One region of the Paenibacillus sp. 01T47 genome, then DNA from elsewhere that is predicted to be linked to it. Evidence: riboswitches for the same ligand, from Rfam matches in the RefSeq annotation. Region 1 holds a riboswitch; the other holds the start of a gene.

Region 1 (5,115 bases):
AACCATCTTTTGGATGTATTCAATTGTAATTTCATGTTCATTCCTCGTTTTCATCAAATTTTGTCGATGTGCCAAGTGTGAAATATGTATTCTCCACTAGTCGCTTCAAGATCTCGTGCAGGGAGCCGGTCATAAGAGGCTGATCTGCCTCTTATGACCACCCCCATTTCATAACTCATGAATACGTATTTCTTGTTTCTAGCAGATTTCTTCTTCCGTCGTCGATGGTGCTGGGTGTTGACCTTCGGAAGACGATGATGATGATGAAGAGGATGAAGCAGGAGCCTCTGAGGATGATGGTGCTTTCGGCTGTACCGTATCTTTTTTCACAAATGAGACCGATTTTGATGGTTTCTTTTCTTTTTTCGCAGCTGGCTCCGCTGGTTTCGATTGTGTTTCTTCTTTCGCAGCAGGTGCTGCTGCTTTTGGCTCTTCTTTCACAACGGCTGCAGCTTTAGGCTGGCTTTCTTCTTTTACGGTCGTTGCTGCTTTAGGCTGGGCAGCTTCTTTCGGCTGTGTCGCTGTTTTTTCAACCGATGTATTTGCTTTAGCCGCAGGCTCTTCCTTTGCTGCTGCCGCTTTAGCTGCAGGCGCCTCTTCCTTCTTATCTACAGCAAGAGTAACTTTGGATTTATCTTCTTGTTTCGCATCTACTTTTTCTGCTTCAGGCTTATTTGCCTCTATCGTGTCCGCCGTTTTTGTTTGCTGTTGTTTTTCGCCTTCTGCTGCAGCTGTGTTTACTTCTGATTTTTTCTCTGTATCAGAAACGGTAATGATTTTGGAATGATTCTCTTCTTTTGCTTCGGTAACAATTGCAGCGTTGTCCTTCACCGCAGGCGCACCTTGCGCCTGTTTGGCAGATACGACAACATAGGTTAGGGCTGAGAAGGCTACTGTTGCAGAAATTAATGTTAGTGTTAGTTTTTTCATGATTGTAAACATCCCTTTCGCTTCGCTCTTTGAGCTTTTTTGTTTTTTTGGATAAAAAAAGGAGACCCAACAAGGCGCAGAACTGCGCTCCTATTGAATCTCTGGTGGTCCAGTAGATTATCTTCTTTTGTCATCCTACAAAATGGTTTTTCAACTCACTTTGAATATATTCCTATATTATTCCTCAAAAACGACCCTGTCAACGATTATTTAAATTTTTCCCATCGTTTTTGTCGGAATTAATTATAGAGACACTAAAACGTCTGATTTTTATTTATTATTTTAAATTCCACCTTACGATCATCGGTATGAATAAACTTCACAAGCAATGAAATTTTATGATCTGCGTTTATGCTGCTCCAGTAAAATTGAGCCGTTTCATCCATTGAATCAAATAAAGGAACCTCCAGCGGTTCACCTTCAAAAGATCTCAAAATACCATTTTCTTCACCTTTATAAGTGTGAATGCAATGACCTATCCCTTTTGTAAAAGAGTCGTAATGAAAGAAATGACGGATGCAAAATGACGGATCGTTTTGCCTTGTTTTCAAAATGGACAAGCTGTACACAGCTGATTCAGTATCAATAATACCGGAAATACGTGGTGTATAATGGGGAGCATCCGGTTCAAACTTTCTGCTTTTTAATGCATCTTCAAACGTTTCTTTTTTGCCATACGCTTCATAGATGGTTTCCGTCTGATCTCCATTGGAAATGATGTGCATCCCATTAATACTCTTTATCGGATTATAAATAATCAATGAAGGGTCTTCCATTTTTGCCGCATCATATGCTCTATTTTTTACAAACTGCTCATTACGCTCAAAGATTCGGTTGCGACTGTTCACGCTTCTGCCCATTATCCAATACACTTGAACATAGTGTTTTCCTGACGGGCTCATCCCCACGATTATCGTTCTACCAGGATACGGATTATTAAATAACTGATCTTCATAGGACTGCAACATACTCACCTCAACCTTTTTATTTTATCTGAAAATAAAAAAAGTATTTGATCATTGATCAAATACTTTGCCCAGGCGCACGACATATGAAATAGGTGCTCCCTCGTGGTCATCCACGTTTACGCCAGTTGCACCTACCTAAAATTTACATTTATTATAGTTCGATATCGCAATTGAAATCAAGCTCTATTACAGACTAACTATGAAAGTTAACGCGTATATTTTCTAACGAATTGTATCGTGCTTATTATGCAGAAAACTAAGCGCTGCTGGATTCGCAAGCTATAATTTTGATTGTTGAGCAATGAAAAAAGGGCTGTTCCAAAAGTAGAAAAATCCACTTTCAGGACAGCCCTTCACTTATATAAACCTTATTTCACTTCAATTGATTTAACTGTACCATTGTCGCCTTTTACTTGTACATATTGACCAGCCTTCAGCTGCGAGGAGTCACCTGTGATGACTACACTTGGATCAATGCTGAATGTTGTGACAACTGCCTGTGAGTTTTCATATCGAGTAATGAGAGAAACCGTCGTCAATTTCGCCTGATTGTTGAACGTTAATGTATTAATAATTCCGTTCTCCGAGAAAGCTGTACTAACAGGAGCCGACTTCGTTACTTCAATAAATACGATACGATTGAGATACGTACGAACGAGTACCTCATCACCTGCTCGGAGTGAGCTCACTGGCGATTTTTTATCATCTCGGAAAATAAACACATTCGAGTCTAATGCTAGTGAAACCTCCGTGTTATCTCCTTTAACAACCGTCAACTTGCCATCAGCAGGAGCTGCTTTTAGCTTGCCTATAATGGCTTGTGCATCATGATTAGGCATTTCCGTATCTGTGCGATCGAGAAGCGCTGCCAGCTCTGCACGGGTTACTGGTTGATTAGGACGGAAAGTTTTTCCATTCTTATCATTGTAGCCGGTAATAATACCTTTCTTCAAAGCAAGAGCAACATAACCTACAGATCCAGCAGGGATCTCTTTTGCATCCTTAAAGTCAAGCTTCGTATTATTGAGCGCCTTCGCTTCGTCTTCCAGTTTAAGCGCTTTTACGAGAAGAATCGTAGACCATAGTCTTGTCGCGTTTGCTTCCGGTTTCACTTCCGATTCAGTCTCAGAGAATAGATCGTTCTCCAGCGCTACTGCAACGTAACCAACAGCCCAAGGGTATTTTTTTGCGATTTTATCCCCATCATTAAATTGCAAGTCCGTTTTCATTTTATCTGCTGATTCCGCTTGTGAGCGAAGACCCATCAATCTGACAGCAGCAGTCAACGTTTCAATACGGTTGATTTTCTGATTAGGCTTAAATGTACCATCCTCGTAGCCAGTAAATACGCCCTTCGACGCTAACCGCATAATGTATTCCATAGCCCACTTCAGATCGTCCTCATCTTGAAATTGCCATGTTACTTTATGTTTATCGTCCTTGTCATACTTGTCATCCTTGTCCTCATGACGGCCTTTATCATCATTACGATCGCCATCATGCCCTTTGCCTTTACCGCCATCTGCAAAAGCTGACGTCGCACCGCCTGCAAGCATTAGCAGCGCAAGCGAAGAAATTGCTGTCTTTTTCCACATGGTTTGTTTCATCAAGAAAGCCACACTCCTTTTTCGATTGCGGGTTTTGCCGCATTTTTTACCTTCGCCCATACGTTTCGGGAGAGGCAGATCGATTTAAGAGGGTGGCTTTCAAAATAAATTTTTATGATTGTTCCTTATCGGCCTCGCGTTTAGCTTTCAACCACTTAGGAGCACCTTTGTTTTTGCCTTCGCGCTTTCGCTCCACTTTCTTAGGAGCAGGCTTCGCTGCTGGCTTTGGTTTCGGCGGAGCAGTTACTGCTTTCGTCTCTACAAGCTTCGTTTGTTTCGGAGCAGCAGCTGCACTTTTATTCTCTGCAGCTCGCTTCGTTTGCAACGCTTCTGAGCGATCTGCAAGCTTCGCTTCATGGCGAGCCGCAAACGGTTTTGTTGCTTCTCGCAGCTCTTCCTCGCTAAGAAGCTTTCCTCTGAACATTGTCCGTTCTGTCAATTCGATGCCCAGCTGCTTGCGGAATTTCTCCATAATAAACAGCTCCTGCGGCGTAACAATGGAGACGACTGTACCAGGACGTCCCATACGGCCCGTTCGTCCTGCACGATGCACATAATGATCCGCATCCGATGCAGGATCAAGCTGAATGACGAGCGGCAGACCTTCAATATCAAGGCCTCTAGCCGCAACATCCGTAGCTAGCAGCAGTTGGCAACGACCCTCGCGAAAACGTGTCAATGTTGCTGCACGGCGCTGTTTATCCGCATCCCCATACAAAGCCTCAACAGTAAAGCCTTCATAACTTAGCTTCGATTCCCAGTTGGAAATGTTGTCGGTATCATTTAGGAAAAGCAGCGCAGAGGTTGGGTTCAGCAAGCGTACAAGTCTTCTTGCCGTATCGGTTTTATCACGCTTGTCGCTAACGATAAAGTAATTATCGATCGTTTGTGATACGGTATGCTCCGGCGTAACCTGAATGCGTTCCGGGTTTTTCATCCAGCGTCCTTCAAAACGAGCCATTTGATCCGGATATGTCGCGGAGAAAAAAGCAATTTGGTGCTCTTTACCGACACTATGCAAAATGATCTCGACCTCTTTTGTCGAGCCGAGCTGAAATACTTGATCCGCTTCATCAACTACAACATTTTTCACATCATTCAGCTTGAGCTTGCGCAGCTTAAGCAATTCGTGAATTCGCCCTGGTGTTCCAATAACCAGCTGCGGGCGCAGCTTCAATTTCTCTACCTGCCGCTTTAATGCAGCTCCGCCAATCAATTGCTGTACGCGAATGTTCAGCGGCTCCGCGTACACTTCTGCTACACGAACAATTTGCATCGCAAGCTCCTGAGTTGGAGCCAAAATAATCGCTTGAATTGCGCTTGAATGCGAATTCAGCTTCTGAAGAAGCGGCAACAAATACGCAAGCGTTTTACCTGTACCCGTCTGCGACCTCGCTGAAACGTCGCTTCCTCCAAGCAATATCGGAATCGTATTTGCCTGTACATCCGTTGGTTCAATAATCCCATTTGCTGTGAGCTTATCCGACAGCAGTTCATTAATTCCTATTTCATACCATGTGTGCTTACTCATTTTTAATCCTCTCTCATTTAAACCTTTATTTTCGATTTAACATACCGCCGAATAGCCGATCAATGGTTCGCGGCAGCAA
Region 2 (5,115 bases), on a different contig from region 1:
CATTGACGCATCTAGGAAATGAATTTGATAAAGTATTGGCTGAGAAGGTTACGGGCATCGACGTAGTCGTCGGTGGACATAGCCACACGAAGGTTGACGCACCGCTTGTATATCATGCTGCGGGAGAACCGACACTCGTTGTACAGGCAGAACAATATGGAAATTATTTGGGCCGCTTGGACCTCGAATTCAATAACAAAGGGATATTGACCGCATGGAATGGCAAGCTGCTTACAGTTAGCGGCTATGCAGCGGACCCGGAAGCTGTTGAAATGTTGAAGCCATACAGTGCGGGTGTTGCCGATATTCAGAAGCAAGTCATCGGTAAAACAAATGTGTTCCTGGATGGTGATCGTAATTCTGTACGGTCAAAAGAAACCAACTTAGGAAACTTGATCACAGACGGAATGGTCTCCAAAGTAAAAAGCTTTGTAAACAGCAACGAGGCATTGAAGCAATTGGATGTAAAAGGTTATGTTGGCATTCAGAATGGCGGAGGTATTCGCGAATCAATTAAGAAAACCGCTGAAGGTAAAGTAGATGGAGACATCATGATGGGCGAATTGCTTACGGTGATGCCTTTCGGAAACAACCTTACGGCGCTTCGTATGACAGGCCAAGAAATTATTGCTGCGCTTGAGAACGGTGTAAGTGGAATCAAAACCGGAGAAGGCCGCTTCCCGCAAGTATCGGGCATGCGCTTCTACTACGATTCTAATAAGAACCCTGAAATATTGGATGCAGACGGAAAGCTTAAGCAGGCTGGCGAACGCATTACGAAGGCTGAAATCAAAAACGCAGACGGCAGCTACAGTGCAATTGATTTGAATGCTTATTATTTTGTAGCAACAAACTCATTTATGGCTAATGGCGGCGATTTCTATCGTTCGATGAAGCAAGCCAAAGATGCTGGACGCCAGCACGAAATGAATATTGTTGACTACGAGGTATTCTTGGAGTATATCAATCAATTAGGTACGATTAATGCAACGACAGAAGGACGTATTGTTGATGTGAATGTTGTAGTTCCAACACCTACTCCAACACCAACAACACCGCCGGTGACAACACCGACGCCGACACCAACGCCAACACCGACGACACCGCCGGTGACGACACCAACACCGACGCCAACCATCACATTTAGTGATGTACGCGGCCACTGGGCTGCAGATGCTATATCGAAGGCAGTGGAAATTGGGTTTGTTAATGGGTATGGAGACGGTACGTTCCACCCTGGAGACACAGCAACAAGAGCACAATTTATTACAATGGTTGGCAGAGCGCTGAAGCTTGAATCGTCGACAAGCAAGCTGGACTTTGCAGATGCGGGTCAAGTTCCTGCATGGGCACGCTCCTTCTTTGCACAGCTTATCGAGGATAAGGTCATTGCGGGCTACGAGGATAATACGCTTCGACCATCAAGTGAATTAACAAGAACGGAAATGACCGTAATTCTTGTTCGCGCACTAGGCATTAAAGTTGATCCGAAGGCGAAGCCGACGTTTGCTGATTTGAGTGACATTCCTGTATGGGCTCGTCCTTATATCGCTGCGGCACAAGCCGAAGGACTAGTAGCAGGCATGGGCGGCAATAAATTTGCACCTAAGAAAAATGCAACAAGAGCAGATGTGGTTACACTGATTTTGTCCGCACTAGAGTATGAAGGAAGAAACGGAATTTAATTAAGCAAAAGCGTCCCATTCCACTTGTTATGAGTGGGGGGGACGTTTTTTTTAGTAAGATTTGTTGTTTTCATACAAAGAAGGCGACACTTCATTTGAAACCTATGTTAAATTAGAGGGAGTAGATACCGTTTGCATTTCTAGACATAAATAGAAAGAGTGAAACTTGGATGGCTGATGATCGACTGGATGATAAGCTTAGCAAAATGATTGATGTAGCAAGGCTGTATTATGAACTGGATTATAATCAGGAAGAAATCGCTCAGAAGCTGGGGGTATCGCGCCCTACGATATCAAGATTTTTACAGCAGGCGAAGGATGAGGGGTATGTTCAAATAAAAATCGTACACCCGAACGAAAACAATTTTGTTCTGGCGAATCGATTGGAAGCGAAGTTTGGGCTGAAAAAAGCGGTTATCGTTTCTGTGCCTCAGTATGAGGACAGCATCGTAAAAAAGTATATTGGCGAAGCGGCAGCGAACTATTTATACGATACGGTAAAAGATGGCGATATCATTGCGACAACGTGGGGAACGACGCTCTTTCAAATGGCTTCTCAGCTTAAGGATAAGCCGGTTCGCGACGTAAAGGTCGTGCAGCTCAACGGCGGGGTTAGCCATTCGGAAACCAATACATACGCTTATGAAATTGTTCATTTATTCGGCAAGGCTTTCCATACGATACCTTACTTTATTCCGCTGCCGGCGCTTGTTGACCATGAGGTTGTGAAGCGGACGATTGAATCGGATCGCCATATCCGCAATATTTTGGAGCTAGGGAAGCTTTCTAATATTGCCGTTGTAACCGTAGGAGCACCTACGGATGATTCTGTATTAATTAGAGCCAATTATTTCACAGATTCAGATCTGGAAATTATTCGCGAGAAAGCAGCTGGCGATATATGCTCACGCTATATCGATATTACAGGCAATATTTGTTCAACACTCATGAACCAGCGCACGATTGGAATCAGTCTCGATGAACTGAAACGCAAGGACCAGTCGATACTTGTGGCAGGCGGAGCGAAGAAGGTAGATGGCATTTATGGCGCGCTGCGCGGCGGCTACACGAATGTACTCATTACCGATCAGTTTACAGCGAGGTATTTATTAGAACGGGATGTGTAGACATCCCATAGAACAAACGAGGGGATCTTAGCTGCAAAGCGGCAAATAAGATCCCCTCGTTTTTCTTCCTATATCTCTTATTGAAGTGCAAATCGCTCAGCGGAGTCAACCGTATGCTTCAGAAGCGTGGCGATCGTAACAGGACCTACGCCTGCAGGCACAGGGGTGATCGCACTTGCTTTTGCTAGGCATGCCTCGTAGTCAACGTCCCCAATATTCCCTTTGTTGTACCCTGCATCAAGTACTACAGCGCCATCGCGAATCCATTCGCCTTGAATAAAGCTTGGTTTGCCGACTGCAGCAACGACGATATCGGCAAGACGCAATAGCTCCGCTAAATTTTCTGTTTTGGAATGACAGGTTGTTACGGTTGCATTGCGGTTCAGCAGCATCTGAGAAACGGGTTTGCCTAGAATCGGGCTTCGTCCAACGACGACGGCATGTTTGCCTTCGACCTTGATTTCATAGTAATCAAGAATAGCCATAATAGCAGCAGGGGTACATGACGGATACTGGGCATAACCAAATGCATTTTGAGCAAAACCTAACGCGGTTACACCATCAACATCCTTATGGATACTAATCGCTTCAAAGGCAGCACGCTCATCAATTTGATGCGGTACAGGGTGCTGCAAGAGGATGCCGTGAATAAGCGGGTCTTCATTAAGCTGCAAAATAACGTCAATTAAATCATCCGTTGAAATGTTTTTGTTCAAATGAATACGTTTGGAATCAATGCCAAGCCGCTTGCATGCATTGCCCTTCATTCGAACGTAGGTTTCAGACGCAGGGTCATCGCCCACCAGTATCGTCGCTAAGCATGGAATGATTCCCCGCTTGCTAAGAATCTCAACTCTTTCTTTCAGCTGCTCTTTAATCGCATCGGCCACAATGGCTCCATCCAAAATCAGTTTCTCGGTCATCTTCTACCTCAGCCCCTTATAAATAAATGTTAAAAAAACATAAAAAGGCAAGGGGTATGTCCCCTTACCTTTGCCCAGGCGTACGGCTAATGATCTGTGCGCTTCCTCATGGTTGCCCATGTTCCGCCAGTTACGCACAGCTTTTAAATGGTATTTTGATTTTAACAGGTGGAAAGTTCAAAAGCGAGTCATTAACATTATTTTATGATTATTTAGGTGTAGAAACGAGAGGATGGATGCTATAATTACTTTATCAAGAGGGAGCGGGTCGCGCTGCCCTCTTTATTGCAGTTTGCGCAAAATGATGGGAGATTGAGGTGGTAAGTTGTTAAAGCTCACTAGATTTTTGAGGAAATATTGGCTGAGCGCTGTGCTGGCACCGCTGTTTATGCTGCTAGAGGTGGTCATGGATTTGCTGCAGCCGCGATTCATGGCGAGCATTGTGAATGAGGGCATTATAGCAGGTGATCTCACAGCAATCGCGAGCACCGCGCCCAAAATGCTGATCGCCGCATTGATCGGACTAATCGCAGGTGTCGGCTGCACGGTGTTCTCGACGATAGCATCGCAAAACTTTGGGGCTGATCTGAGGCAGGAGCTGTTTCAAAAAATACAGTCGCTGTCGCTTCGATCGCTTGACCGTTTTGGTTCAGGCTCCATCGTGACGAGACTGACGGGTGATGTCACACAAATTCAGAACTTAGTATTGCTGCTGCTCCGCGTATTTGCACGCAGTTCATTCATTATTATCGGCAGTCTGATCATGGCTTTTGTCATCAGCCCGCGCCTGTCTATTATTTTGCTCGCAATGATACCCTTATTAGCTCTCTTCCTCATCATTACAACTCGGATTACCGTCCCTTTGTTTTCAATGATGCAGCATCGGCTTGATCAAGTGAATACCGTTATGCAAGAAAATTTGTCCGGTATCCGCGTTGTGAAAGCATTTGTTCGGTCCGATTACGAGGAAGAACGTTTTAATGAAACAAACTCAAATCTACTGCATGCCAGTCTAAAAGCAGCTAAGATCGTTGCGCTTAATACGCCGCTTGTGTCGATCATTCTTAATTTTAGTATTGTAGCTGCATTATGGTATGGGGGAATGCTCTCTGAGCACGGGGCGCTGTCAGTGGGAAGTCTCGCCGCCTTTTTAACTTATATTACACAGCTTCTCTTTTCTACTCTAGGACTAGGAAATCAATTGATTGCAATCTCTCGGGCCAAGGCTTCTGCTGATCGCATCAATGAGATACTGGAGGTTCCGGCAGATAAATGGACAGCTGAACGAAAAGCTAACGAGCAGTCCAAAAAAATTCAAGCTGGCAGAATAACTTTTGACCATGTGAGCTTCGGCTATGAAGGCTCGGAGAAAAACATACT

What was found. A riboswitch is a leader RNA that binds a small molecule or an ion and turns the genes downstream of it on or off. The one in region 1 is predicted to bind ZMP and ZTP.
Region 2: linked by a shared signal. The riboswitch ahead of AC1DOV_RS26485 (bifunctional 5,10-methylenetetrahydrofolate dehydrogenase/5,10-methenyltetrahydrofolate cyclohydrolase) and the one ahead of AC1DOV_RS08960 (IMP cyclohydrolase) in region 1 are both predicted to bind ZMP and ZTP.

Annotation. Positions count from the first base shown of each region.
Region 1 covers NZ_JBFTPA010000003.1:347,667-352,781, reverse strand. Annotated here, with positions in the region: gene AC1DOV_RS08970 (S-layer homology domain-containing protein) at 1-35, opposite strand, end outside; gene AC1DOV_RS08965 (hypothetical protein) at 199-930, opposite strand; gene AC1DOV_RS08960 (IMP cyclohydrolase) at 1,185-1,898, opposite strand; ZMP/ZTP riboswitch at 1,958-2,037, opposite strand; gene AC1DOV_RS08955 (S-layer homology domain-containing protein) at 2,267-3,505, opposite strand; gene AC1DOV_RS08950 (DEAD/DEAH box helicase) at 3,618-5,036, opposite strand; gene AC1DOV_RS08945 (SDR family NAD(P)-dependent oxidoreductase) at 5,062-5,115, opposite strand, start outside.
Region 2 covers NZ_JBFTPA010000017.1:120,333-125,447, forward strand. Annotated here, with positions in the region: gene AC1DOV_RS26475 (5'-nucleotidase C-terminal domain-containing protein) at 1-1,685, shown strand, start outside; gene AC1DOV_RS26480 (sugar-binding transcriptional regulator) at 1,856-2,812, shown strand; gene AC1DOV_RS26485 (bifunctional 5,10-methylenetetrahydrofolate dehydrogenase/5,10-methenyltetrahydrofolate cyclohydrolase) at 2,890-3,735, opposite strand; ZMP/ZTP riboswitch at 3,801-3,879, opposite strand; gene AC1DOV_RS26490 (ABC transporter ATP-binding protein) at 4,061-5,115, shown strand, end outside.